Regions from separate parts of the Mesorhizobium sp. WSM4904 genome, predicted to be linked through region 2. Evidence: riboswitches for the same ligand, from Rfam matches in the RefSeq annotation. Region 2 holds a riboswitch; the other holds the start of a gene.
The links. A riboswitch is a leader RNA that binds a small molecule or an ion and turns the genes downstream of it on or off. The one in region 2 is predicted to bind S-adenosylmethionine.
Positions count from the first base shown of each region.

Region 1: it holds a riboswitch for S-adenosylmethionine, as region 2 does, so the genes downstream of both, QAZ47_RS31780 (O-succinylhomoserine sulfhydrylase) here and QAZ47_RS09245 (homoserine O-acetyltransferase) in region 2, are expected to answer to the same signal.

Region 1 covers NZ_CP121354.1:6,579,294-6,593,649, forward strand. The annotation lists gene mmsA (multiple monosaccharide ABC transporter ATP-binding protein) at 1-155, shown strand, start outside; gene mmsB (multiple monosaccharide ABC transporter permease) at 152-1,444, shown strand; gene araD1 (AraD1 family protein) at 1,739-2,728, shown strand; gene QAZ47_RS31765 (hypothetical protein) at 2,756-3,202, shown strand; gene QAZ47_RS31770 (ABC transporter substrate-binding protein) at 3,221-3,946, opposite strand; gene QAZ47_RS31775 (2'-deoxycytidine 5'-triphosphate deaminase) at 4,080-5,174, opposite strand; SAM riboswitch at 5,321-5,398, shown strand; gene QAZ47_RS31780 (O-succinylhomoserine sulfhydrylase) at 5,472-6,659, shown strand; gene QAZ47_RS31785 (ceramide glucosyltransferase) at 6,697-7,842, opposite strand; gene apaG (Co2+/Mg2+ efflux protein ApaG) at 8,061-8,453, shown strand; gene QAZ47_RS31795 (Hsp33 family molecular chaperone) at 8,993-10,024, opposite strand; gene argF (ornithine carbamoyltransferase) at 10,148-11,059, opposite strand; gene QAZ47_RS31805 (aspartate aminotransferase family protein) at 11,075-12,274, opposite strand; gene QAZ47_RS31810 (GcrA family cell cycle regulator) at 12,631-13,149, shown strand; gene QAZ47_RS31815 (magnesium and cobalt transport protein CorA) at 13,254-14,264, opposite strand; gene phoU (phosphate signaling complex protein PhoU) at 14,352-14,356, opposite strand, start outside.
Region 2 covers NZ_CP121354.1:1,950,616-1,964,971, forward strand. The annotation lists gene QAZ47_RS09235 (glycosyltransferase) at 1-160, opposite strand, end outside; gene metW (methionine biosynthesis protein MetW) at 307-921, opposite strand; gene QAZ47_RS09245 (homoserine O-acetyltransferase) at 1,001-2,170, opposite strand; SAM riboswitch at 2,238-2,315, opposite strand; gene hisC (histidinol-phosphate transaminase) at 2,504-3,565, shown strand; gene QAZ47_RS09255 (prephenate/arogenate dehydrogenase family protein) at 3,572-4,507, shown strand; gene QAZ47_RS09260 (sugar kinase) at 4,868-5,803, opposite strand; gene QAZ47_RS09265 (DUF2125 domain-containing protein) at 5,812-6,810, opposite strand; gene QAZ47_RS09270 (gamma-glutamylcyclotransferase) at 6,934-7,470, shown strand; gene QAZ47_RS09275 (aldo/keto reductase) at 7,588-8,535, shown strand; gene QAZ47_RS09280 (LysE family translocator) at 8,624-9,238, shown strand; gene QAZ47_RS09285 (1-acyl-sn-glycerol-3-phosphate acyltransferase) at 9,245-10,045, opposite strand; gene QAZ47_RS09290 (hypothetical protein) at 10,080-10,322, opposite strand; gene QAZ47_RS09295 (pyridoxamine 5'-phosphate oxidase family protein) at 10,438-11,055, shown strand; gene QAZ47_RS09300 (YdcF family protein) at 11,045-11,797, opposite strand; gene QAZ47_RS09305 (ABC transporter permease) at 11,966-12,958, opposite strand; gene ftsE (cell division ATP-binding protein FtsE) at 12,951-13,610, opposite strand; gene QAZ47_RS09315 (hypothetical protein) at 13,792-14,356, shown strand, end outside.

The DNA of each region.
Region 1 (14,356 bases), 2.0 Mb from region 2:
TCGTCATCTCGTCGGAAATGCCGGAGCTGCTCGGCATCAGCGACCGTATCTATGTCATGAACGAAGGGCGTATCGTCGGCGAAATGGCGGCTAGCGACGCCAGCCAGGAAAAAATCATGCGCGCCATCGTTCGCGGAGAAGGAAAAGCATCATGAGCACAGACAGCGCTCCCTCGCCGCAGAGCGGCGTCGCCGAGGACGTCAAGCAGGGTCCGCGCATCGCCGTCTCGGCGCTGACGACGAATTTGCGCGAATACGGTCTGATCATCGCGCTGATCGTCATCATGCTGTTCTTCCAGTACACGACGTCGGGAACGCTGTTCAAACCGGTCAACCTCAGCAACCTGGTGCAGCAGAACTCGTTCATCATCGTGATGGCGCTCGGCATGCTGCTGGTGATCGTCGCCGGCTATATCGATCTCAGCGTCGGATCCGTCGCCGGCTTCATCGGCGCGCTCGCCGCGATGATGATGGTCATCTGGCCGCTCGGCATATTCAGCAATCCGCTGGTGGTCTCGATCGTCTGCCTGATCGTGGGCGCGCTTATCGGCGCGGCGCAAGGCTATTGGATCGCCTATCACAGGATCCCGAGCTTCATCGTGACGCTGGCGGGCATGCTGATCTTCCGCGGCATCTGCCAGGCGCTGCTCGGCGGCGGCTCCTCTGTCGGCCCGCTTCCGCCTGACTTCAAGGCGCTGAGCTCAGGCTTCATCCCGGACGTCATCGGCCCGCTGACGCTGATCCCACCGACGGTGAATGCTGCCGGCAAGACCATCGTCGGCAGCGGCCTTACGCTGCATATGACGACGGTTGTGCTGGGCGTGGTCGCGGTGCTCGCCTATGCCTATTTCGGGCTGAGGGCCCGCCGCAAGCGCGAGCGCCACGGCTACGAGGCCGAGCCCTTCCCGCTGTTCGTCATCAAGACGCTGGTGGGCAGCGCGCTGGCGCTCTTCCTGGTCTTCCAGTTCGCGAGCTACAAAGGCCTGCCGGTCGTGCTTATGGTGATGGGCGTGCTCATCTCGCTGTTCGTCTTCGTCACCAAGCGCATGACCATCGGCCGCCGCATCTATGCCATGGGCGGCAACGCCAAGGCGGCGCAGCTGTCGGGCATCAATACCGAAAGGCTGACGCTGCTCGTCTTCATCAACATGGGCGTGCTGTCGGCGCTCGGCGGCCTGATCATCGCGGCGCGCCTCGGCCAGGCCGTGCCGGCCGCGGGTCTCGGCAGCGAGCTCGACGTGATCGCGGCCGTCTTCATCGGCGGCGCCTCGGCGATGGGCGGCGTCGGACAGGTCATCGGCGCCGTGGTCGGCGGCTTCATCATGGGTGTGATGAACAACGGCATGTCGATCATGGGCGTCAATGTCGACTGGCAGCAGGTGGTCAAGGGCCTGGTGCTGCTCGGCGCCGTCATCTTCGACGTCTACAACAAGAACAAGGCCTGACAGGGCGAGGGCAATTCCGGAATGGCGGTTTTCCATCCGGAATTGCGCAAAAACAAATATTTGGAGCGGGCCAGCTACTAGGCTGAACCGCTCCGGCGAGGAAGCAGGAGGCATACGGGTCCAGATCGCGGAGCTGCCGGCAACCCGTCGGCGCCAAGAAGTCCCCCGAAGGACCGGGCTCGCGAGCGCAATCCGGACGAAGAGTTTCAACCGTGGCACGGATCGGTCCGGGCCGCGCTGGTCGGGGTTTTTGCTGTCGGCAGCCCGGCCAAGGCAAAAGAGAGAGGGTTCATCATGCTGATTTCCCAGATCCTCGACGACGCCGAGACGATCCGCGTCGTTGCCCGCAGCGGCGGCAAGACCCGGATCATCAACGGCGCGCGCAGCGTCTATTCGCTGGCGATGGAGGCGGCGCGCACCGGCACCGGTCTCGAAGCGCTGATCGAGCGCAAGGGCTATGGCGAGACGGTCGACCTCGACGCCGCCTACAAGAAGGGGCGGCTGGTGTCGCCAATCAACCATCCGGACCCCGCGCATCTGCACCTCACCGGCACCGGACTGACGCATCTCGGCTCCGCCGCGACGCGCGATTCCATGCACAAGAAGCTCAGCGACGGCGAAGAGCAACTCACCGATTCCATGAAGATGTTCCGCATGGGGCTGGAAGGCGGCAAGCCGGCCAAGGGCCAGATCGGCGTGCAGCCGGAGTGGTTCTACAAGGGCAACGGCACCATGGCGGTGGCGCCGGGCGCGGCGCTGATGTCGCCGGCCTTCGCGCAGGACGCCGGCGAGGAGCCGGAGATCGCCGGCATTTATGTCATCGGCGATGACGGCGCGCCGTTCCGGGTCGGCTTCACGCTGTCGAACGAATTCTCCGACCATGTGACCGAGCGGGTGAACTACCTTTTCCTCGCCCACTCCAAGCTGCGCAACGCCTCGTTCGGACCGGAAATCCTGATCGGCGACCTGCCCGCCGACATCAGAGGCTCATCGCGCATCTGGCGCGACGGCAAGGTGCTTTGGGAAAAGCCGTTCCTGTCGGGCGAAGCGAACATGTCGCACACCATCGCCAATCTCGAGCATCATCACTTCAAATATTCAGCCTTCCGCCAGCCAGGCGACGTGCATGTGCACATGTTCGGCACCGCGACGCTCTCCTTCGCCGACGGCATCAGGACCGAGGCCGGCGACGTGTTCGAGATCGAGGCCAAGGATTTCGGCCTGCCGCTGCGCAACCCGCTGGAGATCGAAAAGCCGGTGAAGGTGGCGGTGAAGGCGCTGTGATCTCGCGAACAACTTGGAACCGGATCAATGGGCCATATTCCGCCAAGCGCCAGAAATCTGGGCATCGCTCTGTTGATCGCTTGCTGGTCATCCGCGGCCTATGGCGCCGCACAATGCAGCAAGACCTCCTATAGCGAGGCGCGCGCCCTGATGACCAACCGACTGCTGGGCACCGGATATTCACGAAATCAAACCAGCTTCCTGATGCGAAATGCCGATCTACGGATTTCACAACTTCGTGGCGCCACATTGAACGACAGAGCCAAGCCTTGCCGCATTGACTCCGCTCGTGCCTATGTTCTTGGGTGCGTGAACGATCAGCTATTCCCGTTGAAGGGATCAAAGGCATCGCTTGATGCCACGCGACAGGCTTCATTCTGGGGTAAAACGCATCTAGCTGGACGCGAGCTGCTTTTTGTCGGCAGCTTCAACGCGTGCCTCGGCGCCGCGAAACAGGCGCTGTTTCGCGGCTGACCGAAGGCAGCTCCGGCTTCAATAGATATCGAAGTCGAAATATTTCGCCTGGATCTTCTTGTAGGTGCCGTCGGCGACGATGGCGTCAATGGCGGCGTTCAGCCTGTCGCGTAGCGCGGTGTCCTCCAGGCGCACGGCGATACCGGCCTCGGTCTCAGTGCCCTTGACGTCGCCGACCAGCTTGCAGCAGCCGTCGCTCGCCTTCTTCATCCAGTCGACCAGCACGAACTTGTCCGAGATGACGGCGTCGAGCCGGCCGTTGAGGAGATCGGTGACCGCCTCTTCCTGGGTCGGATAGAGCTTCGCCTCGGCGCCGGCCTTGCCGTAGACGTCCTGGGCGTAGTTGGCCTGGGTGGTCGAGGCCTGGGCGCCGACCGTCTTGCCGGCGAGAGCGGCAGGCTCGGTCGAGGCGATGTCGCTATCTTTCAAGGCGACCAGCGAAAGCGGCGTGGTGTAGTATTTGTGGGTGAAGGCGACCTGCTTCTTGCGTTCCTCGGTGATGCTCATCGAGGCGATGATGGCGTCGAATTTCTTGGCCTGCAGCGCCGGAATGATGCCGTCCCAGTCCTGGGTGACGATCTCGCATTCGACCTTCATCTGCGCGCAGAGCGCATTGGCGATGTCGATGTCGAAGCCCTCGACCTTGCCGTCCGGCGTGATGGTGTTGAAGGGCGGATAGGCGCCCTCGGTGCCGATCTTGATCTTTTCCGCTGCGCCTGCCGAACCGGCGCCGAGCGCCAGCATGGCTGCGGCCGCTGCCGATATGATCCATCTGGATATCCGCATTTTCGTCTCCCTCGATCAGGTTCTATGCCAGTTACGCGCAGCCAAGCATGGTGCGGTTGGCCAGGCAAGCACAGTCTGGCTGCCGCGGAGCTCAGCGCGCGGCGCGGAAATGCTTGGAGAGCTTGAGCCCTTGCGCCTGATAGTTGGAGCCGAGATCGGTGCCGTAAAGCGCCCGTGGGCGCTTGAGCATATGCTCGTAGACCAGGCGACCGACGATCTGGCCGTGGTCGAGGATGAACGGCACCTCGTGGCTGCGCACTTCGAGCACGGCGCGGCTGCCGCTGCCGCCGGCGGCGGAATGGCCGAAGCCCGGGTCGAAGAAGCCGGCATAGTGGACGCGAAACTCGCCGACTAGCGGATCGAAGGGCGTCATCTCGGCGGCATAGAGCGGCGGCACGTGCACGGCTTCGCGAGAGACCAGGATGTAGAACTCGTCCGGGTCGAGGACCAGCTCGCCGGCGCCGCTCTTGTAGAGCGGCTCCCAGAAGTCGACGACGTCCTGCGCGGCGCGCTTGTCGACGTCGACGAGGCCGGTGTGGTGCTTGCCGCGATAGCCGACAAGGCCGTCCTTGTCGCCGTCGAGATCGATGGAGAGCGCGATGCCGCCGCCGGAGATGTTGGGCGGCTCGGTGGCGACCAACATCTCAGCGCGGTGGAGGTCGCGCAGTTCGCTCTCCGAGAGCACCGCGTTGCCGATGCGGAAGCGGATCTGCGACAGCCGCGAGCCGGCGCGCACGACGATCGGGAAGGTGCGCGGGCTGACCTCGAGGTAGAGCGGGCCATGGTAGCCGGCCGCGATCTTGTCGAACTCGTGGCCGCGGTCGGTCATGACACGCGTGAAGATGTCCAGCCGCCCGGTCGAGCTCTTCGGGTTGGCGGAAGCCGACACTTCCGCCGGCAGCGCCAGGCTCTCGAGCAGCGGCACGATGTAGACGCAGCCCGTCTCCAGCACCGCACCTTCGGCAAGGCTGATCTCGTGCAGCTTCAGCCGGTCGAGCTTGTCGGCCACCAGATGATCGGGACCGGGCAGGAAGGAGGCGCGCACACGAAAGGCGGTGTCGCCGAGCCTGAGATCGAGGCTGGCCGGCTGGATCTGGTCGCTGTCGAGCGCGCGCGGCGACTTCAGCGCATTCGCCTCAAACAGCGCCGCGATGTCCTGATCCGGAAGAATGCCTGTCTGCCGCAAGGTCTGGCTCCGATCGAAGGCCGGGCAAGCGCGTGGTTCTTTTGCAGGCTCCTGCCGAAAACCGTAAACGGGCTTGCGCTACCTGCCTGGTACAAACCTCTTAATCAAGCCGGCAATTGACGCAAGCGTGGCGCGGGTCTAAAGGGTCGTTATCCCGTGGTGATTTGGCCGGTCGGCTTGCAGCCACGTTAAACAAGTCGCTAAAGGACCGCTGGCCGCGAGGCCATATGGACCGGTTGCGACATCGCGGCCGGTTTTTTTGTGTTTGGACTGTTCTTTGCGAGTGGAATTAGGGCGATGACCAAGACGCGTAACTGGAAGCCTCAGACGGCACTCGTGCATGGCGGCACACTGCGTTCCGGCTTCGGCGAGACCGCCGAGGCGATGTACCTCACCCAGGGCTATGTCTACGAAACGGCGCAAGCCGCGGAAGCCCGCTTCAAAGGCGAGGAGCCGGGCTTCATCTATTCGCGCTACGCCAACCCGACCGTCGACATGTTCGAGAAGCGCATGTGCGCGCTGGAAGGCGCGGAGGATGCCCGCGCCACTGCTTCCGGCATGGCAGCCGTGTCCGCCGCCCTGCTCTGCAGCGTGAAGGCGGGCGACCACATCGTTGCGGCGCGGGCGCTGTTCGGCTCCTGCCGCTGGGTGGTCGAGACGCTGGCGCCGCGCTACGGCATCGAGGCGACGCTGGTCGACGGCACCGACATCGCCAACTGGGAAAAAGCGGTCAGGCCGAACACCAAGCTGTTCTTCCTGGAAAGCCCGACCAACCCGACGCTGGAAGTGGTCGACATCGCCGCCGTCGCCGCTTTAGCCAATTCGATCGGCGCGAGGCTGATCGTCGACAACGTATTCGCCACGCCGCTGCAGCAGAAGCCATTGCAGCTCGGCGCCCATGTCGTGGTCTATTCGGCGACCAAGCATATCGACGGACAGGGCCGCTGCCTCGGCGGCGTCATCCTGTCGGACAAGAAATGGATCGATGAGAACCTGCACGACTATTTCCGGCACACTGGCCCGAGCCTGTCGCCCTTCAACGCCTGGACGCTGCTGAAAGGTCTGGAGACTCTGCCGCTGCGCGTGCGCCAGCAGACGGAAAGCGCCGGCAGGATCGCGGACTTCCTGGCCGGCCGGCCGGAGATCGCCCGCGTCATCTATCCGGGGCGGGCCGACCATCCGCAGGCGGACGTCGTCAGGAAGCAGATGTCTGGCGGCTCGACGCTGATCTGTATCGACGTCAAGGGCGGCAAGCAGGCGGCCTTCGCCCTCCAGAACGCGCTCGACATCGTGCTGATCTCCAACAATCTCGGTGACGCCAAGAGCCTGATCACCCATCCGGCCACGACGACGCACAAGAACCTGAGCGACGAGGCGCGCGCCGAACTCGGCATCGGGCCCGGCACGCTCAGGCTCTCCGTCGGTCTGGAGGATACAGACGATCTGCTCAACGACGTCGAACAGGCGCTGAGGGCAGCGCGGTAACGGTGGCCGCAAAGAGATTGCTTGAGCCGCAGCCGGCTCAGGCAATCTCTTCGAGTTCGGTCATCTCCCCGGTGCGGATCGTCATGGCGTTGCCGCGCCATTCGACGACGCCGCCCAGCCAGCCGCGCGACCAGACGATGGGAAGCATGGCGTCGCGCACGATCATCGCGGTGACGCTGCGCGGCGACAGGTACCAGCCCTTGGACCATGCAAGCAGGCACTCCGGCACATAGGCGACCGCCAGCACGCAAAGCGCCGTGGTGGGGAGGCTGACGCCGGCGCTTGCCGCCGCAATCAGCGCGAAAATCAGCGGCACAACCACGCCGGTCAGGATCTCGGGCGCGAAGAACTGCGGGAAGGTGACGCGGCGCAGCCGCGCCCAGCGCGCCTGGCGCGACCAGACTTCGGCGAGCGTGCGCTGGCCGAGCGGCTGTTCGAAGGGCGAGGCCACGAGGTTGACCCGGAGGCCCAGGCTGTTGATCAGCTTGGTGGCCGCCGCATCCTCGGCGGCCTCGGCGGCCAGCGCCTGTATGCCGCCGTTTGCGTCGAGCATCGACTTGTTCCACAACATGCTCTTGCCCTGAGCGAAGCCAAGGCCGACCGCCTCGCCGGCATATTGCCAGCGCGCCTGCAGCGTGTTGAGGAAAGCGCATTCGACCTCGGCCCAGAAGCCGTCCGGCCGCGAGCCGACCGGCGTCGAGCAGACGAGGCCGGTATTCCGTCGCCAGGCCGCCATCAGGTGCTGGACATAGTCCTTGGGCATCAGCACGTTGGAATCGGCGAGAATCACCCAGTCGTGCCGGGCCGCCAGCCAGCCCTTGACGCAGTTGTTGAGCTTGGGATTGGCGCTGATCCTGTCCTCGCCGATCAAGAGCCGCGCCGGCACGTTCGGGAAGCGCGCGATCGCGGCATTGATCAACTTGACCACAGGGTCTTCCGGTTGGGTGACGCAGAAGATCAGCTCATAACGCGGCCAGTCGAGCGAGAAGGCGCGCTTGAGCGTCTCCTCGGCGAATGGCTCGACGCCGCGCGACGGCACGATGATGGAGACCGGCGGCTGCTTGCCGGCGAACGGGGGAATGAGGCGCCTGGGCTTCAATCGCGACGAGGCGAGCAGGATGCTGGCAAAATTGGAAAGAAGAAGGGCTGACGAAGCAAAGGCGGCTGCAAAGGTCAGTTCCATCGAGTTCTGGTCACTCCGGAAGGGCCGCCCGCGGCCGTTTCATCAGTCGACAGAGCGCCCGAGTCGCCCGCATAGTTTCTGCACACCAACATTGTCATGTGTCACTTAAATGACATTGTTTTTAGGCAACTGCGCTAGAATCTGGCAGGATGGACGGCGCTTCGTGTAACAACCGCGGAGCGCGGTAAATGTTCCTAGCCGGCAAACCGGAGTGGCCCATGTATCGCGCCGTGACGCGCAACATCGAAGTGCAGGTCAGGCCGTTCTATCTGGAGGATCGTTCCGATCCGTCGGAGGACCGCTACGTGTGGGGCTATCAGGTGACGATAGACAACCGGTCGGACGAGTTCGTGCAGCTTCTGTCGCGCTATTGGCACATCACCGACGGACGCGGCCGCGTCGAGGAGGTGCGTGGCGCCGGCGTCGTCGGCGACCAGCCGGAGCTCAACCCGGGCGACAGCTACCAGTACACGTCGGGATGCCCGCTCTCGACGCCGTCCGGCATCATGGTCGGCCACTACACGATGCGCAACGGACGCGGCGAGACGTTCGATGTCGCCATCCCGGCCTTCTCCCTCGATATGCCGGGGACGAGGCGCACGGTGAATTAGCGAGTTTGGCGATTGGCGAAAATGCCCGCGACAGCCTCTTTCTCCTGTTTTACGCTACGCTATGCACACATCTTCTTCTGTGACTGGCGTGACTGATCGGGCTGAGGCTTGATTGCCACGTGGTTCCCCCAATCCGTCGCTGCTTCGCAGCGCCACCTTTCCCCCTCCGGAGGGAAAGGAAGGGAACGTTGCTGGACGAGCGCTGACGGCAAAGAGCTTGGCGCCTTTCCTCTACCCCGTCGATCGGGGGAGAGGTGGCTCGGCGAAGCCGAGACGGAGTGGGGGTCGACCAGCGCTACTTAGACAATGCATGCGCCAAGCTGCCATGCACGCTATCGCCAAAGACCAGCCGCTTGGAAATGTGTGCACGCCGTAGCCGTTTTACGGGGAGAAATGCCCGGCAGTGCAATGTGGGGCGGCGCCAAGGTTTCGATTTCTTTCGGACGGAGCGAGGGGTTCCGACATCGCCGACGTTGGCACTGCCCCTCATCCGCCCTTCGGGCGCCTTCTCCCCGTGGAACGGGGAGAAGGAAAGAATTTCACTCGCCCGCGAATTCCGCCGGATCGAAGTCGTACTGCGTCGAGCAGAACTCGCAAGCGACATGGATGCCGCCGTCCTCGGTGCTGTGCTCGATCTCCTCGGCCGAAAAGCCTTCGAGGATGCCGCGGATCTTCTCGCGCGAGCAGGAGCACTGGTCGGCGACGGGAACGCTGCGGAAGACGCGCACGCCGTGCTCGTGGAACAGCCGGTAGAGCAGCCGCTCGGCGCCCACCATGGGGTCGATCAGCTCAGTCGGCTCGATGGTGCCGAGCAGCGCCAGCAATTCCCGCCATGAATTGTCGGCCGGTTCGTGCGCCACGTCTCGCGGATCGCCGTCGCCACCCGAAATATCGGGCACGCGCATGCGCTCCGGCGCCTGCGGCAGGAACTGCGCCAGGATGCCGCCCGCGCGCCATTGCTCGCGGGCGCCGCCCGGACCCGGCGTCACCAGCTTGGCAACCGACATCCTCAGATCGGTCGGGATCTGCTCGGACTGGCGGAAGTAGGTGCGCGCGGCGTCCTCCAGCGACGTGCCGTCGAGTTGGACGATGCCCTGATAACGCTGCGTGTGGGCGCCCTGATCGATGGTCAGCGCCAGAACGCCGGTGCCGAGCAGCTTCTCCTGCGAAGTCTCGCCCGAGGCCACCAGCGCCTGCAGCCGGTCGGCGTCGAAGCGCGCATAGGCGCGCAGCGCATGCGGTGTGGTGAAATCGGCCACCAGCATGTCGACCGGCCCGTCGGTGCGGGTCTGCAGGATGAACTTGCCCTCGAACTTCAGCGACGTGCCGAGCAGCACGGTGAGCACGCAGGCTTCCGCCAGCAGCCGCGCGACCGGTTCGGGATAGTCGTGACGGCTGAGAATGGCGTCGAGCATCGGCCCGAGCTGCACGGTGCGACCGCGCACGTCGAGGGGCGCCACTTCGTAAGGCACGACATGGTCGTCGCCGGCGAAGCCGAATTCACCGAGTTTGGGTTGATGATCAGCCAATGGACGGGTTTCCAACATGACAAAGCTCCGGGGCGCGTCCATCCCGCTTTGCAGGCGGCATGGGTCGAAGCGCGTTCGATTTGCGTGATGGCCCGCAAATAGGCATCACACATCGCCAGATCAAGTTGGTCCGGATCAAGACAATCCGGTTCAAGTCGGGCCTTCTCAAGCGCCCAGGCACCAGGCCAGCACCGCTTTCTGGGCGTGCAGCCGGTTTTCGGCCTCGTCGAACACCACCGAATGCGGCCCGTCGATCACCTCGTCGGTGACCTCCTCGCCTCGGTGCGCCGGCAGGCAGTGCATGAAGAGCGCGTCGGACTTCGCCTTGGCCATCAGCGCGGCGTTGACCTGGTAAGGCAGGAAGACGTTGTGGCCGCGGGCGCGATGCTCCTGGCCCATCGACACCCAGCTGTCGGTGACGACGCAATCCGCCTGGTCGACTGCCTCCTCGGCCGAGTGGGCAAACCTGACCTTGCCGCCATTGGCCTTCGCCCAGTCGACGTATTTCTCGAACGGCTCGCTGCCTTCCGGCACCGCGACGTTAAGGTTGAAGCGGAACCGCGCCGAGGCTTCGAGCAGCGAGTGCAGCACGTTGTTGCCGTCGCCGGTCCAGGCGAAGGTCCTGCCGGCGACCGGACCGCGATGCTCCTCGTAGGTCATGATGTCGGCCATCAGCTGGCACGGGTGGGTGTCGTCGGTGAGCCCGTTGATGACCGGAACGGTGGCGTTTTCGGTGAGCTCCAGCAGCCGTTCATGCGAGGTGGTGCGGATCATGATGGCGTCGACGTAGCGCGACAGCACCTTGGCGGTGTCGGCGATGGTTTCGGAACGGCCGAGCTGCATTTCGGTGCCTGTCAGCATGATGGTCTCGCCGCCAAGCTGGCGCATGCCGACATCAAAGGAAACGCGCGTGCGCGTCGACGGCTTGTCGAAGATCATGGCCAACACCTTGCCTTCGAGCGGCTTCGAACGCTCGCCGGCCTTGAGCCTGGTCTTTCGCGCCACCGCATCGTCCAGCATCGAGCGCAGGTCGCCGGCGGAAACGGCTGACAGGTCGGTGAAGTGGCGAACACTCATCGGCAAATTCCAGAATTACTTCGCGGCTTCGGCCGCAATGGCGTCGGTCAAGCGCTTGGCGCCGGCGCGAATACGCTTCAGCGCCTCGCCGATCTCTTCGTCGGTGACGGTGAGCGGCGGCAAGAGACGAATGACGTTGTCGCCGGCCGGCACGGCGAGCAAGTGCTGGTCGCGCAGCGCCATGTTCACCTTGGTGTTGGGCATGGCGCATTTCAGCCCAAGCATCAGGCCGGTTCCCCTGATGCCTTCGATGACGTCGGGATATTCGTCGACGACCGCGGCAAGGCCCTGCTTGAGCAGCAGCGCCTTGCGCTGGACATCCTCGAGGAAGCCGTCGGCCAGCACGACGTCGAGCACGGCATTGCCCACCGCCATCGCCAGCGGATTGCCGCCGAAGGTGGTGCCGTGCACACCGGCCGTCATGCCGGTCGCGGCCTCGTCGGTGGCGAGGCAGGCGCCCATCGGGAAGCCGCCGCCGATACCCTTGGCAATCGCCATCAAGTCGGGGGTCACGCCGCTCCATTCATGTGCGAACAGCTTGCCGGTGCGGCCGATGCCGCACTGGACCTCGTCGAAAATCAGAAGCAGGCCGTGCTGGTCGCAGAGCTGGCGCAGGCGCTTCAGCGACTGCGTCGGCACCGGGCGGATGCCGCCCTCGCCCTGCACCGGTTCGATCAGGATCGCCGCGGTCTCCGGCGTGATCGCCTTTTCGGCGGCGTCGATGTCGTCGAACGCTACCTGGTCGAAACCCTCGACCTTCGGTCCGAAGCCTTCGAGATATTTGTACTGGCCGCCGGCGGCGATGGTCGCCAGGGTGCGGCCGTGGAAGGCGCCCTCGAAGGTGATGATGCGGAAACGCTCCGGATGGCCCTTGACGAAATGGTAACGCCGCGCCGTCTTGATGGCGCATTCCAGCGCCTCGGCGCCGGAATTGGTGAAGAACACCTTGTCGGCAAAGGTCGCCTTGACCAGCCGTTCGCCCAGGCGGCGCTGCTCCGGGATCTCGTAGAGGTTCGAGACGTGCCACAGCTTGGCGGCCTGCTCGGTGAGCGCCGCGACCAGGTGCGGATGGCTGTGGCCCAGCGAGTTCACGGCGATACCGCCGGCGAAATCGAGATATCGCTCGCCCTTATCGGTGACCAGCCAGGTCCCCTCCCCGCGGTCGAAAGCCAGGGGTGCGCGAGCAAAAGTCTCGTAAAGCGCCGAACCGCTCATTATATGCGTCTCCGGAACCGGAAATCAAAAAAGCCGCCAATGCGGCGGCCTTTGCGGCTTATCATGTTTTTCGGCCATGAAGTCAACGAAAACGTCGCGCAGAAGCGCGCGGCAAGCCCCCGACGGCACGCCGGCTCATCAGCGGTCAGGCAAGTTGGGGAAAACCGAAAAAACCGAATCGTGTTGCCCTGGGGACTCTTGTCACCGAGTCAGCGCATAAGGTATTTGTAGTTGAGAAATAGCTAGATTTCGTGCGGCGGATCTAATCACCCGGTATATGTGGTGTTGTTTGCCCGGCGGGAGCCGGGGCGGGAAGGGATTCTGACTGCCGTACGCCTCAGCAGGAGCGCGGTCTCATGAACTGGACTGACGAGCGGGTCGAACTTCTCAGGAAATTGTGGTCGGAGGGTCTGAGCGCCAGCCAGATCGCCGCACAGCTCGGCGGCGTGAGCCGCAACGCCGTCATCGGCAAGGTGCATCGCCTGAAACTGTCGGGCCGCGGCCGCGCGACCGCCGCGCCGGCGCGCCAGAAGAAGGCGACGCAAGGGGCCTCGATGCAGAAATCGGTGGCTCGAGCCGCAAGTGCTTCACGTCACGTGACGGCCTCCATCGGCGCGACCGCGCTGCAGGTGCAGTTCGACGCGGAGCCGGTGGCGCGCCACTACATCCGCCCGGTCGAAAACGTCGTGGTGCCGATCTCGCGCAACCTGCAGCTCGTCGAGCTGACCGAGCGCACCTGCAAGTGGCCGAACGGCGATCCGCTGTCGGAAGACTTCAGCTTCTGCGGCAACGACGCCGCAGAAACCGGCCCGTACTGCAAATATCACGCCCGGGTCGCCTTCCAGCCGGCGGCGGAGCGGCGCAGAAGCCGCTGAGCGAATAGCGAATAGCGAATAGCGAATAAAACGGCTTAGCTTCTGACAGGGAGCAAGCCGTTTTATTCGCTATTCGCTATTCGCTATTCGCTATTCGCTCTCTCTCACAGCCATCCATTCTTCCTGAACCGCCAGTACAGAAACGCGCAGATCAGCGCGATCGCCACCAGCACGCTCGGGTAGCCATATTCCATCTTGAGTTCCGGCATGTCCGTAAAGTTCATGCCGTAGATGCCGGCGAAGGCCGTCGGCACTGCCAGGATGGCTGCCCATGAGGCAAGCTTCTTGGAGATCGCCGTTTCCTGGCTCTGTCCGACCAGAAGGCTGGCTTCGAAGGCGAAGGCCAGAACCTCTCGCAGGCTGTCTACCTTCTCCTGCACGGTACGTATGTGGTCGGTCACGTCGCGGAACAGCGGATGCATGGCGGCGTGGATCTGCGGCAGCTCGGCGCTGGTGAGCCGCCGGCAGACCTCGACCAGCGGCAGCGCCGCATTGCGCAGCCTGAGCAGGTCGCGGCGCAACATGTAGAGCCGTTCGATATCGGTGCCGCTCATCGGCTTCAGCAGCACCTTGTCCTCGATCGCCTCGACCTCGTCCTCGATCTGCTCGAGCACCGGCATGTAGTTGTCGACGATGAAATCGAGGATGGCGTAGAGGACGAAATCCTCGCCCTTGGCCAACGAGGACGGGCAGCTTTCCCAGTGCTGGCGCACCGGGGCGTAGGAGGTCGACGGACCGTGCCTGACGCTGACGATATAGCCGGTGCCGACGAAGAGATGGGTCTCGCCGAAGGTGACGCGGCCTTCGATCAGCTGGGCGGTGCGGGCAACGATGAACAAGGCGTCGCCATATTGCTCGAGCTTCGGCCGCTGATGCGGGTGCTCGGCGTCCTCGATCGCCAGATCGTGCAGATGGAACTGCGCCTGCACCCTGAGCAACAGGTTGCGGTCCGGCTCGAGCAGGCCGATCCAGACGACATGGCCGGGCCTTGCCGCCCATACACCAGCCTCTTCGATCGGAATGTCGGCAATGCGCTTGCCGGCGGAATACACGCTGGACGCAATGATGCCGGATGGCGGCTGGCGGGCCGGGGTCAGGTTTCGAACTTGTTCCATCGCAACCTCCCGAGACAGCGACTGACAAAATCGCTGTACCTGGAGGAGCTTAGCCTAAATTAGAAAGCCGTTCGAGAGGCCGCCTGTTCACT
Region 2 (14,356 bases):
CGTGCGAGATGACGACTTTCGGGCTTGCGAGACCGGCCGCCGAAACCGAGGCGATTTCATCCGCCAGGATGGTCAGCCCAACGCCGATCTCGTCCCAGTCGATCGACTTGGCATTTTCCATTTCCACGACGACTGAATAAGTCGGGAGATCGCCGACCATCGCTGTTCACCCACCATGTTGCCTGATTGAGGTCAGTATAGCCGTCTCAATTCGCTGTCAAATGACAGAAACAACAATGCAAATATTTGGTGCTCCACCGACATTCGCGGCTGTGCTGCGAGCGAGGAGAACAGATTCGAGCGCTACTACCGCCGCAGCAAGAACACCGCTTGCTGGCCGAAGAAGTTCCAGAACCACCACGGCATCGACAGGCCGATCTTCTGGCCGTTGGCGTCGAGCGCGGTCGCCTTCTCGACCGTCGCGCCGAGCTCTTCGCACAGATTGACGAAGTCGCGGATGGTGCAGAAGTGGATGTTCGGCGTGTCGTACCAGGAATAGGGCAGGTCCTTGGTGACCGGCATCCTGCCCTTGATCAGCAGCGAGAAGCGCACCCGCCAATGGCCGAAATTGGGGAAGGAGACGATGGCGCGGTTGCCGATCCGAAGCAGCTCGTCGAGCACCAGCTTCGGGTTGCGGGTCGCCTGCAGGGTCTGCGACAGCACGACGAAGTCGAAACCCTTGTCGGGATAGAATTCGAGGTCCTTGTCGGCATCGCCCTGGACGACGGAGAGGCCGCGCGCCACGCATTCGTTGACGCCGCGCTGCGACAATTCCAGGCCGCGGCCGTCGACCTGCTTGGTCTCCTGCAGCAGTTCCAAAAGCACGCCATCGCCCGAGCCGACATCGAGCACGCGCGAATGCGACGGGATGAGATCGGTGACGACCTCGAGGTCGACACGCTGGGCGCGGTTGACGCTCATCAGGCAACCTCCGGCCTTATGGCATTTGCAGCCGATGGCGTCGCAGGAATGCGGCTAGAACAAACGAATCGCGACCCGCTCATAGGCTGAGCCCCCTGGCGCGGGCGGCGGAGGCAATGAAGCCGTTGATGGCCGCGAACAGTTCCGGCTCGTCGAGCAGGAAGGCGTCATGGCCGCGATCGGTCTCGATCTCGACGAAGGAGACGGAGGCGCCGGCGGCATTGAGCGCATGCACGATCGAGCGGCTTTCCTCCGTCGGGAACAGCCAGTCGCTTGTGAAGGACACCAGGCAGAAACGCGTCCTGGTTCCGGCGAAGGCATCGGCCAGCCGTCCGCCATGGTCGGCGGCGAGGTCGAAATAGTCCATCGCGCGGGTCAGATAGAGGTAGGAGTTGGCGTCGAAGCGATCGACGAAAGTCATGCCTTGATGGCGCAGGTAGCTTTCGATCTGGAAATCGGCATCGAAGCCGAAGGTGAGCGCCTCGCGGTCCTGCAGGTTGCGGCCGAACTTGCGGTGAAGGGCCGCCTCCGACAGATAGGTGATATGGGCGGCCATGCGGGCCACCGCGAGCCCCTTTTCCGGACGCCGGCCGAAATCGAGATATTTGCCGCCATGCCAGTCCGGATCGGCCATGACGGCCTGCCGTCCGACCTCGTGGAAGGCGATGTTCTGCGAGGAATGGCGGGCGCCGGTGGCGATCGGCAGCGCGCAGAAGACGCGTTCCGAATGGCTGGCGGCCCATTCCAGCACCTGCATGCCCCCCATCGAGCCGCCGATCACGCAAAACAGCTTCTCGATGCCGAAATGGTCGACCAGCATCAGTTGCGCGCGCACCATGTCGCGGATGGTGATGATCGGCAGGTCGAGGCCATAGGGCCGGCCTGTCGCCGGATTGGTCGAGGCCGGGCCGGTGGAGCCGAGACAGCCGCCGACGACGTTGGCGCAGATGACGAAGAAGCGGCTGGTGTCGATGATCTTGCCGGGGCCGATCAGCACCTCCCACCAGCCCGGCTTGCCGGTCACCGGATTGGTGTTGGCGACATGCTGGTCGCCGGTCAGCGCATGGCAGACGAGGATGGCGTTGGAGCGGGCGTCGTTGAGGGTGCCGTAGGTCTGGTAGGCGACCTGGAATGGCGACAGGATCGTGCCGGCATCGAGCTTCAGCGGCTTGTCGGGACCGAACCGCAGCACCGGGCTCGACGGATGGTCGGCCTCGTTGTTGGTCCTTGCAACGCGCTGAGCGGACATTTGCATTCCCCATCCAGTCCGGCCGGCGGCGGACAACAAAAAACCGGCCTGCCTTCGCAAAGCCGGTTACAGGTTGCAAACGGCCCTTTAGCGAATTGTTTAACGTGGCTGCAAGCCGACCGGCCAAATCACCACGGGAAGTCCGGCTGCTCTTCTAGGACCAGCGCCGCGCTTCGTCAACGGGCAGCTACCTGGGATCGGCATGGTGGCGCAAGCACCGGCACTCGACATTCGGGGCCACGGCCTGTATTTCCGCTGCGGCCTCGAAGGCCTTCTCGACGGATTTGTGACATGAAGCAGGATCAGGCACGTCCAACACCTCGCGCGGGCATCATGGACATCGATGCGTACGTGCCGGGCAAGAGCACCGCGCCGGCCGGCGTGACGAAGGTCTATAAGCTGTCGTCCAACGAGAATCCGCTCGGGCCCTCGCCGAAAGCGATCGAGGCCGCGCGGGACGTGGCTGCCAGGCTCGACGTCTATCCGGACGGCAGCGCCCGCCGGCTGCGCGAGGCGATCGCTGAAGTGCACGGCCTCAACCCGGCAAACATCGTTTGCTCCAACGGCTCCGACGAGATCCTGGGGCTCTTGGCACAGACCTATCTTGCGCCGGGAGACGAGGCCGTGTTCACCGAACATGCCTTCATGGTCTACAAGATCTACATCCAGGCGGCCGGCGCGAAGCCGGTGGCAGTCAAGGAAACCGACGAGCGCGCCGACATCGACGCGATCCTCGCCGCCGTCACGCCGGCGACGCGGATCGTCTTCCTTGCCAATCCCAACAATCCGACCGGCACCTACGTGCCTTTCCAGGAAGTGCGCCGGCTGCATGCCGGACTGCCGAAGAACGTGCTTCTGGTGCTCGACGCCGCCTATGCCGAATATGTACGCCGTAACGACTACGAGGCCGGCATCGAGCTGGCGGGCAGTTCCGAGAACGTCGTCATGACGCGCACCTTCTCCAAGCTCGGCCTCGGCGGGGCGCGCGTCGGCTGGATGTACGGGCCGGCGCATATCGTCGATGCCATCAATCGGGTGCGCGGTCCCTTCAACGTCAACGCAACCGCGATCGAGGCGGGCATCGCGGCCATCCGCGACCGCGCCCATGTCGAGCGCAGCGTGGCGCACAACGAGAAATGGCTGGCCTGGGTCAGCGAGCAGGTGACCCTGCTCGGGCTGCGCGTCACGCCCAGCGTCGGCAATTTCGTGCTGATCCATTTTCCCGATGACAAGCGGCATTCGGCGGCGGCGGCGGACGACTATCTGAGCGCACGCGGCTACATCCTGCGTCGCGTCACCGGTTACGGCTTCCCCAATGCGCTGCGTATGAGCATCGGCACCGAAGAGGCCAATCGCGGCGTCGTCGAAGCGCTGACGAATTTCCTGAAAAGCTAGAACACCATGACCTCACCGATGTTCGAGAAAATAGCGCTGGTCGGCATCGGCCTGATCGGCTCGTCGCTCGCCCGCGTCATCCGCCGCGAAGGCCTGGCGCGCCATATCGCCATCGCGACGCGCAGCACATCGACGCTGAGGCGGGCCGAGGAACTCGGTCTCGGCGATTCCTACACGACCGAGGCCAAGGAAGCGGCGCGCGACGCGGATCTCGTTATCGTCTCGGTTCCGGTCGGGTCGTCCGGCGAGGTCGCCGCCGAGATCGCGCCGGCGCTGAAGAAGGGGGCGATCCTGACCGACGTCGGCTCGACCAAGGCTTCGGTGATCGCGCAGATTGAGCCGCATGTGCCGGAGGGCGTGCATTTCATCCCGGGCCATCCGCTGGCGGGCACGGAAAAGTCGGGTCCGGACGCCGGCTTCGCCGATCTCTTCGACAACCGCTGGTGCATCTTCACGCCGCTGCCGGGAACCGATGCCAAGGCTCTGGAGAAGCTCTCCGAATTCTGGCGGCGCTGCGGCTCGAACATCGACACGATGGACCCGCAGCATCACGACATGACCCTTGCGATCGTCTCGCACCTGCCGCACATCATCGCCTACAACATCGTCGGCACCGCCGACGACCTGGAATCGGTGACCAAGACGGAAGTCATCAAATACTCCGCTTCCGGCTTTCGCGACTTCACTCGACTGGCTGCCTCCGACCCGACCATGTGGCGCGATGTGTGCCTGCACAACAAGGACGCGATCCTTGAGATGCTGGCGCGCTTCTCGGAGGATCTTGCCTCGCTGCAGCGGGCGATCCGATGGGGCGACGGCGAGAAGCTGTTCGACCTCTTCACCCGCACACGCGCCATCCGCCGCTCGATCATCGAGGCCGGCCAGGACATCGACGTGCCGGATTTCGGACGTCAGGCGGTCGAACACCCGGTCAAATCGTAGGCGGGTTCCTTAATTTCCCGGCACCGGATTTTGATGCGTCGGCTACGTCTGCATTGGCAGCCTTGGAGATTGGCTGAAGCCTTTCCAACCTCGTCATTCTATGGCGGAGCAAGGAGCGAAGCGACGCAGCGCAGACCATAGAATCCATTCCGTGACTTGGAAGTGCCGCCACGGTGCAGAATTCTACTCCGTTGCACTCCCTGGCGAAGGTAACGGCATGGATTCCAAGGTCTTCGCGACGGAGCTTCGCTCCTGCTCCGCCCTGGAATGACGATCGCGATGGGCGTTTAGGCCAACCTCCAACGCATACCGCCTGCCAACGCAAACGGAGCTGATCGGTCAAATCCCTGTGCAGTGCCACTAGCCCTGGGCCGACGGCGGCCAGTGGGCTGCCATCATCGCCATTGTCTCGGCCTTGTTCGGCGCGCCGAGCCGGCCGCCGAAGCGCAGGCATTTGAGCGCGGCGGCGGCACTGGCAAAGCGCAGCGCCTGCTCGGGCGGCATGGCTTCGGCAAGACCGACGGCAAAGGCGCCGTGGAAGACGTCGCCGGCGGCCAGCGTGTCCACCGCCTTGACCTTCGGCGCCTCGACATGGCGGATGCGGCCGGCTTCTTGGTCGTGCCACCAGGTTCCGGCGGCGCCTCCTGTCACCGCGACAAAGGCGTCGGTGCGCGAAGCGAGGTCGGCGCAGGCGCTTTCCGGGTCGAGCGCATGACCGCAAACGATACGCGCCGCCGGCTCCGAGGCCACGATATGCGAGGCTAAAGGCAAAAGCCGCTCCAGCACCTCGACCGGCGCGGTGTCGGCGTCGAGGATCGCCGGGCGGCCGGCGCCCCGCGCGGCCGTCAAGGCGAGCGCCGCGGCGCCCGGCCAGCGCACGTCCACAAGCACGGCGTCAAAGGCGGAAAGATCGGCAAGCGGCAGCGTCTCGGGATCGGCCTGCGCTTGTCTGTCATAGAACGGCACGATGACGCGCTCGCCATGAGCATCCACCAGGATCGCGGCCAGCGCCGAGCGCGCGCCGGCGACGCGGCGGATCAGGCTGCAATCGACGCCTTCCGCCTCGATCTCGGCGACCAGCCGATCGCCGACCGCATCGTCACCCGCACTCGCCCAAAGCGATACGCTGGCGCCCAGGCGATGCGCGGCGCAGGCGGCGCTCGTCGCCATGCCAGAGGCGATCTGGATGCCGTCGCTGGCGATGAACTTGCCCTGATGCGTGGGCAGCGTGTCGACACGCAGGATCGTGTCGAGGGTGAACGCGCCGACGCTGAGCAGCCTGACGGGTCCCACCATCGCAGCCCTCAATCGACCGGCTTGATCTTGCCCAGCGGGATGAAGCCGAGCGAAGCCTTGCCCTTGACGATCCTGAGCGGCATGGACGGCTCGTTGCCGAGCATGGCCAGGCCGGCAAAACCCTGCTCGATCTCGCTTTTGTGCTCGGGAATGGCGCCGCCGAGGATGGCCGCCACCGCTTTCGGGTCCTTGAGCTTGATCGTCAGATTGGCATCGACCAGGCCGTCCGCGTCGACCGAGATCGGTCCGGACACGGTCACGCGCGCCGTTCCCGACGACAGGTCGAGCTTGGCGATATCGACCGATTGGCCGCGCAGGCTTTTCGGCGGCGCCGCGATCAGCGCGACACCGTTCTTCACCGTCGCCTCGCCGCCGCCGTCCAGCGCCGGCAGCACGCGGCCGCCGATCGCGTTGGCGTTGATCTCGAGATCGCCGACGCTGCCGGTATAGACGACGTCCTGCTCCTTGGGCTCCAACTGCCCGGCCGCGTTTGCCGCGTAGAACAATTCGGCCGGATCGGAATCGTCGGCCGGGTCGGTCTGGCCCGACAGGCCTTCGGCCTGCAGCGAAACGCGCCGCGGCAGGGGCCAGGACAGTTTGACCGTCGCGCTCAGCCTGTCCCAGTCGATCCAAAGCGGCGGCATGCCCGGCACCGAGGTTCGGAGCGGGCCCCGCACATCGGCCACCGGCGACAGAGGCTGTGTGATCCCTGCGACGGCGTTGAAGCTGCCGGTGGAGGCGGCAATGCTCTTGGCGTCATCCTGATAGGCCAGGCTGTCGCAGGAAACGGCGAAGCTCAGCGGATAGCCGCTGACGGTAAGGTTGGCGCAGCCGGCGGCGATGCCTTTGGTACCGAGGTTGGCCACGGCCTGGTCGGCCTCCGTCTTGAGGCGGCCGGCAAGATAGAACCAGCCGGCGCTGTAGATGGCGAACAGCGCGACTATGAACGCGGCAAGCCAGAACAGCCGGCGGCCAGGTTTGCGCGATGGCTCGTCACTTGACGTCATGCTGCGGCTCTCGTTAACCCCTCATGCGGCGAGCGGGCTGTTAATCTCACGCACAACAAGCGGGGACGGAAGAAACACCTTACGGTGCGACGTCGTCACTCGAGCGCGATCAGGCTTGGCGATATGGGCGATTTTTGGGTTTTTGGCTACGGGTCGCTGATCTGGCGGCCGGGATTCGCACATGTCGAGACGCGGCGAGCCCGTCTTTACGGCTATCGCCGGTCGCTTTGTGTCTATTCCTTCGTGCATCGCGGCACACGCGAGCGGCCGGGACTGGTGCTCGGCCTCGACCGCGGCGGCTCCTGCATCGGCCTTGCCTTCCGCGTGCCCGGCGATCTGCGGGACGAAGTGCTTTCCTATCTGCGCGAGCGCGAGCTGGTGACCAACGTCTATCTCGAACGCATGCTCGACGTCCGGCTCGACGGAAACGGGGCGGGAGGGGACCGAACGGTCGAGGCGGTCGCCTACATCGTCGACCGTGCGCATGAGCAATATGCCGGCGGGCTCGACGCCGGCCATGCCGCGGCAGTCGTTCGCGGCGCCGTCGGCCAGTCGGGCAGGAACGAGGATTATGTGCTCAGCACGCTCGAGCACCTGAAGGCGCTCGGCATCCGCGACCATTGGCTGGAACAGGTGGGGCGGCAGGTCGCGCCTTCGTGACGGCCTGGCCCGATCAAAAAGCAAAACCATGCCTTTGACCTCGGCAAGCCACGACCTAGCTTACCGGCAATCCATTCCCGGGCGTCGCGGCCCATCCCAGCATCACGGAGATCAATCTTGCAGAAACGCCGTCTCGGTCGTACCGACCTTTCCATCGCGCCGCTGGTTCTGGGGGGCAACGTCTTCGGCTGGACCGCCGACGAGAAGACCTCCTTCGACCTGCTCGACCGGTTTGCCGAAGCCGGCTTCAATGCCGTCGACACCGCCGATGCCTATTCACGCTGGGCTCCGGGCAACAAGGGGGGCGAATCCGAAACCATCATCGGCAACTGGATGAAAAGCCGCGGCAACCGCGACAGGATCGTCGTCATCACCAAGGTCGGCTCCGATATGGGCCAGGGAAAGAAAGACCTCTCCGCGGCCTATATCGAAAAGGCGGTCGATCAATCGCTGAAGAGGCTGCAGACCGACGTCATCGACCTCTATCTGTCACATTGGCCGGACCCGGCCACGCCTTACGAGGAGACGCTCGGCGCCTATCAACGCCTGCTCGAGAAAGGCAAGATCCGCTATCCGGGCTGCTCCAATCTCGATGCCGGGCAATTGCGCGCTGCTCTCGATGTCGCCAGCCTGCGCAGCCTGCCACGGTACGAGATCCTGCAGCCCGAATACAATTTGTACGACCGTTCCTCGCTGGACGGACCGCTGCTCGACCTCTGCAAGACGGAGGGCCTCGGGGTCATCACCTATTTCAGCCTCGCCAAGGGATTCTTGAGCGGCAAATACCGCGGCAAGGCCGATCTCGGCCAGAGCGAACGCGGCGAAGACGTGGCAGAGTATCTCAACGAGCGCGGCATGCGCATCCTCTCCGCGCTCGATGCCGCGGCTGCGCGCCATTCGGCCAAGCAGGCGGAAGTGGCGCTCGCCTGGATCATGGCGCGGCCGGGCATCACCGCGCCGATCGCAAGTGCCACGACGCCAGCCCAGATGGACAGCCTGATCCGCGCGGCATCGCTCAAGCTTTCCGCCGACGACATCGCAGCGCTGGACCGGGCCAGCGCCTAGGCGTGTAAGGTAGCGCACGATCGTCCAAGACCTTGTTGGAGCCCTGCGATAATTCCTAGCCGCATCGCGGCAGGAATTGAGGTTCGGCATGGCCGCAGGAATTGGCGCGCAGTCCTGGCAGCAATTGCTGGCGCTGGTCATGGCGGCGGCCGTCGTCATGGGCAGTCCCGGTCCGGCGACGATCAGCGTCACCGCCATCGGCGCCGCCTTCGGGCTGCGGCCTTCGCTGGGCTACACTTTGGGCGTCGTGCTTGGAACGACCGTCGTGCTTCTGGTGGTGGCCGCCGGCCTGGTCGGTGTGCTCGCCTCGATGCCGGGGCTGGCGCCGCTGCTGACGGTCGCTTCGGCCGCCTACATCCTCTACCTCGCCTTCAGGATCGCGACGGCGCCGCCTCTTGCGGAAAACGAGAACAAGGCGGCGCGCCCTACTTTTCTCGGCGGCTTGATGCTCGCCGTCGCCAATCCGAAGGCCTATGTGGCGATCGGCGCCGTGTTTGCCGGCGCCTCGGCACAGGCCGATGCGCTCGGCGTGCCAACCAGGCTGCTGGTGCTGGCAGCGATGATCGTTGCCATCCACGCGATCTGGCTTCTCGCCGGCACTGTTTTCGCGCGGTTGCTGCGCAATCCGCTGGCATCGCGGATCATCAACCTCGTCTTTGCGGCGACGCTGGTGCTGACCACCGCGCTCGCGGCACTGCCGTGAGCGGGATCAAGCCTTTGTCGTTGGCGCAGCGCCGAGCTCCGCCAGCCGCTTCACCGCCGTCGGCGGCAGAGGCGGCGGGTTCGGCGCGCGCGCGGCCTCGACGAGCAGCTCGTCGCAGGCGGCCTCCGTCTCGCCGATCAGCCGCTGCATGAATTCCTCCTTGCCGAGACCCGGAGGAATGGGCGGCAGGAAGCGGGCCTTGATGGTTCCGGGATAGCGCATGAATTTGCGGCGCGGCCAGTAGAGGCCGGCGACGTGGGCGACCGGCACCACGGGAACGCCGAGCTGGGTATAAAGCTCGACGATGCCGTATTTGTAGGACGGCTCGGCGCCCGGCGGGCGGCGCGTGCCTTCCGGATAGATGATGAGCTGACGAGGATTGCGCGCCATCTCCTGCCTGGTCGCGACGACGACCGCTTTCAACGCTTTCGAGCGGCTGCCGCGGTCGACCGGGATCATGCGCATCTTCATGATGTACCAGCCGAAGAAGGGGATCCAGGTCAGTTCCCGCTTCAGAATATACAAGGCGTCGTCGAGATAAGGAAAAAAGGCGATCGCGTCCCAGAAGGACTGATGCTTGGGCGCCAGGATGAACGACCCTTCCGGCAGGTTCTCGACGCCCGTGATCTCGCTCCTGGTGCCGGCGATCTTGTCGTAGAGCCACATCGAGGTGCGCGACCAGAATTTCGGCACGAACCAGGCGCGGTGGCGCGGCGACAGGAAATAGAAGGGCGTCCAGAAGATCATCTGGACGACCAGGCTGAGATAGAAGGCAAGGTTGAACGCCAGCGAGCGGATATAGAGCATGCGGGAAAGGGCCCGGTGTGGAGGTGTGCGTTGGTTACACCAAGCGCGGCCAAAAAGAAAACGGCGCCGTGGTCGAACTGCGCCGCTCCTTCAGGCGTGGCGCGGCGAGATCGAGGAAGGCGCGCAGTTTCACCGGCAGCAGGCCCTGGTCGGCATGAACGAGGCGGACCGGCCAGGGCGGCTGCTCGAACGGCTCGAGCGGCGGCACGCCGGCACGGCGCGCCGCAGCGGAAAGACTGCCGGCTTCCACCGTGGCGAACGAGCAGGGGAATGGCATCGAGGCGGTCCATCCATTCTTCCAGAAAATGGAAGCTTAGATTGCAGATATGCGTTCTTCCTCCGGATTTCGGAAGGGGTTAAATACGGTGCTATTTCGTCCGGGGAGCGCCGCCATGAACGCCTTCACCAGCGATGTCGCCTTCACGCCCACGGTCAAGGCCATCCAGTCCCGCAAAGGTTCGCGCGAGTCCTATGCTCGCGTCGAGGAGCGCGGCGGCTGGCGGGCGGCGATCACGCCCGATCTCGCCGCCTTCGTCGAGGCGCAGACCAGCGTGTTCCTGGCGACGGCCAATGGCGGCGGCCAGCCCTATATCCAGCATCGCGGCGGCCCTGCCGGCTTCCTCAAGGCGCTCGACGAGCATACGATCGGCTTTGCCGACTTCTCGGGCAACCGGCAGTTCATCACCCAGGGCAATCTTGCGGACAATGCCCAGGCCTTCCTGTTCCTGATCGACTACATGCTTCGGCAGCGCATCAAGATCTGGGGCCGGGCGCAGGTGATCGAGGACGATCCAGACCTAACGGCAAGGCTGATGCCGGCAAATTACAGGGCGCGATCGGAGCAGGCGATCCTGTTCACCGTCACGGCCTGGGATGCCAATTGTCCGCAGCACATTCCGCAGCGTTTTGAAGCAGCGGATGTGGCCGCGGCGCTTGCCGAGCGCGACCGGCGCATAGCAGACCTCGAGCAAGAAGTTGCGCGCCTGCGTGGAGTTGCGACTAAGGGATGACCTGGCCTGGCTGCTTCTCGTCCTTGGCGACCGAGGCTTCGGCCAGGGTGACGCCCTCGGCGGTCGGGCGAAGCGGAACGATGCCGCGCGCCAGCGCCAGCACATATTTGCTGTATTCGGTGAGCAGCACGCGCAGCGCTTCCGGCTTGGTCAGCCAGCTGCCGTTGCCGAGCTTGGTGTTGACCACCGGATACGGTTCGAGCCGCGCGCCATGCAGCAGCCGGCCCATTTCCAGCAGGCTGCGCGGCATGTGGTAGTTGTTGGTGACGAGGATGATGCTGCCATAGGCGTGGCTTTCCACCCATTTGGCGCTTTCCTCGGCATTGCCGATGGTGTCGAGCGCGGCACGGTCGATGTCGACGCAGCAAGAAAACAGCTGCTTGTCGCCGCCCATCGCCATTTGCAGCTGGCGGCGGCTGGCCGAGGGATGGACGCCGCTTATCAAGAGCCGCTCGCCCTTGCCCGACGCCAGCAGGTCCATGGCTGCGTCGAGCCGCGACTGGCCTCCGGTGAGCACGATGATGGCATCGGCCTTGGCCGGATTGACCGGCGTCGTCATGCTGCTGACCTTGTCGGCAAACCAGCCGAAGCCACCAGCGAAAAGCGCCAGCAGGGCAAGCACGAAGAAACCGCAGATACGAAGCGCAAATCTGAGGCGACCAGACCTCGCAGACCCAGCGCCGCGCGAAAGCGCCGCTGGCATCCGTCCAGCCGTTCCGATCGAGTCCCGCGCGTCCATCATCCTCAGGTTAATCCTGAAAACATCCTATGGTTAACTCCGAAATGCGCCCTTTCATAGATAAGGCGGCGCACTTTGCGTTACGGCAGCTGCTCGGTCCGTGATCGTTTTCCTTCCTGAATATAACGGTTTAGACCGGTTCCGTTTTCGTCCCACGGCGTCTCGTCATGATCAGCCCGAGTCCGGCTGGCGGATGTCGATATCGCTGAGATAGGCGACGACGGTGGCATGCGAGGTCGCCGCCGTGAGCGCGCCGATCACCAGCACCATCAGGCCGACGCCGAGATAGCCGGTGGAGCCGATGGCGAAATTGCCGAACAGCGCGGTCGCCTGGTCGGCCTCCGGCGTCGCCATGTTGCGCGACGACCACCAGGAAAAGACGATGAACACGAGAATAGCGGCGGCACCTCCGGCGGCAGCGCCCTTCATGCCGGTGACGAGGAAATGCCAGCGGAATTCGCGCGCGATGAAGCGGGCCTCGGCACCGACGAAATGCAACACCTCGATGATGTGACCGTTGCCGGCCATGGCGCCGCGCGTGGCGAACACGACCGTCAGCACCGTCGCCGACAATATCAGCGCCAGCACGGCAAAGCCGATCGTCACCGTCGTGTGCGCCATGGCGACCAGCCGGTCGACCCACGTGCGATGGTCGTCGAGCGCCGCGCTCGGCAGTTTGGGCGTGATCGCGGCGCGCATGGCGGCGAAGTCGGGCGGGCTGGCCTCGTCGATGGTGACGACGATGAGCCGCGGCACCGGCAGTTCATCGATATTGAGGCCGGTGCCCAGCCACGGCTCCAGGAGCCGCGCCGTCGCATCGCGGTCGACGATCCTCGTGCCCTTCACGCCGGGGAATTCGCTGGCGATCTGCGAGGCCTGCGCAAGTGCCGCCTCCATGTCGAGGCCCTCGACCGGCTTGATCTGGATCGTCGCCTCGCGCGAGATCTGGTTCTCCCACACCGAGGCAGTGTCGCGCACCAGCGTCACGGCGCCGAAGGTCAGGCAGGACAGGAAGGTCATGATGGCGATGACCAGCACCAGCGCCCGGCCGGCGATGTTCTGCGCCGGCACGATCGGCGCCATCTTGCGCTGGACGCGCCGAACGGTTGCCGTCGTCTCGGCGGCAGCCTCGTCATGCAGGTGGTGGGCCGGAAGATCAGTCATAGACATCCAGCCTTCCGCCGGCGAGAATCATGCGGCGCGCATCGACCTGCTCCATCAGGCCGAGGTCGTGGGTGGCGATCACCACGGCGGTGCCAAGCCGGTTGAGCTCGATGAAGAGCCGCAGCAGGCGGCGCGCCAGCGGCGGATCGACATTGCCGGTCGGCTCGTCGGCAAGCAGGATCTCCGGCTGCTCGATCAGGGCGCGGGCGATCGCTGCGCGCTGCTTCTCGCCGCCGGACAGTACCGGCGGCAGCACATGCATGCGGTCGCCGAGCCCGACCCATTTCAAAAGCTCGGTGACGTCGGTGCGATAGCCTGCCTCCTCGCGCCCGCGCACGCGCAGGGGCAGCGCGACGTTCTCGTAAGTGGTCATGTGATCGAGCAGGCGGAAATCCTGGAACACCACGCCGATGCGGCGCCTGAGCAGCGGCAATTCGCTGCGCGAGATGCGCGAACGGTCCTTGCCGAAAATGGTGATCAGACCGCGCGTCGGCTTCAGCGACATGAAGAGCAGGCGCAGCAAGGTCGTCTTGCCGGCGCCCGAAGGACCGCTCAGGAACTGAAAGGAGCGCTCCGGAATGTGCAGGGAAATGTCGCGGAGGATCTCCGGACCCATGCCATAGCGGAGGCCGACATTTTCGAAGCGGATCACTTTCGGCGACCTGAAACCTTAGGCGGCGTCCTGCCGGCCTGTTCTCTGCCAAGACCATCGGCCGGCATGGTTAATCGTCGGTTAATTTCTGCGCGTTTTAGACGTTTCACAATGGTTCCGGTGGGGAAGCGTTAACCATTTGCGTTTACCCAAAAGCAACGAAGATTGCACTGGGGCCGTAATGGCTGAAGACAGAACCGCGCGCCCTGTTTCCGGCGAAATCATGACCGGCACGCCGGCAAATGCCGCGCCGGAGCGCGTCATGCTCGACGCGCCGGCCGACATCGTCGACGCCGACTATGTGGTGCTGCCGCGTTTCGCCGCCCGTTCCGAGCCGACCGTGGCGCCGCCACCGCCGCAAGCGCCCTCGACGCCATCCGTCGAAGGCATGGGCATGCTGCGCAAACCGGAGGCCGCGCCCACGCGGCCGGTCTCGCGCGGCGGTCCGATCTTCTGGATCGCCGGAGTGGGCGCCGCACTCGTCGCTTTCTGGATCTCGGGCGGGCACGCGCTGGTGCGCCAGAGCCCATTGTGGACGACCGCGCAGCCGGCAAGCGCGCTCAGCATTTCCGGCGTGACGTCACGAATCGATGACTCGGGATTGAAGCCCGTCCTGTTCGTCGACGGCGAGGCAGCCAATGACGGCGCAAGAGCGGAAGCGCTGCCGCCGCTCGAAATCCGCGTCACCGACAAAGCCAGCAACGTCATCCGCTACAGGCTGGGGACATCCAACCGCTCGCTGGCGC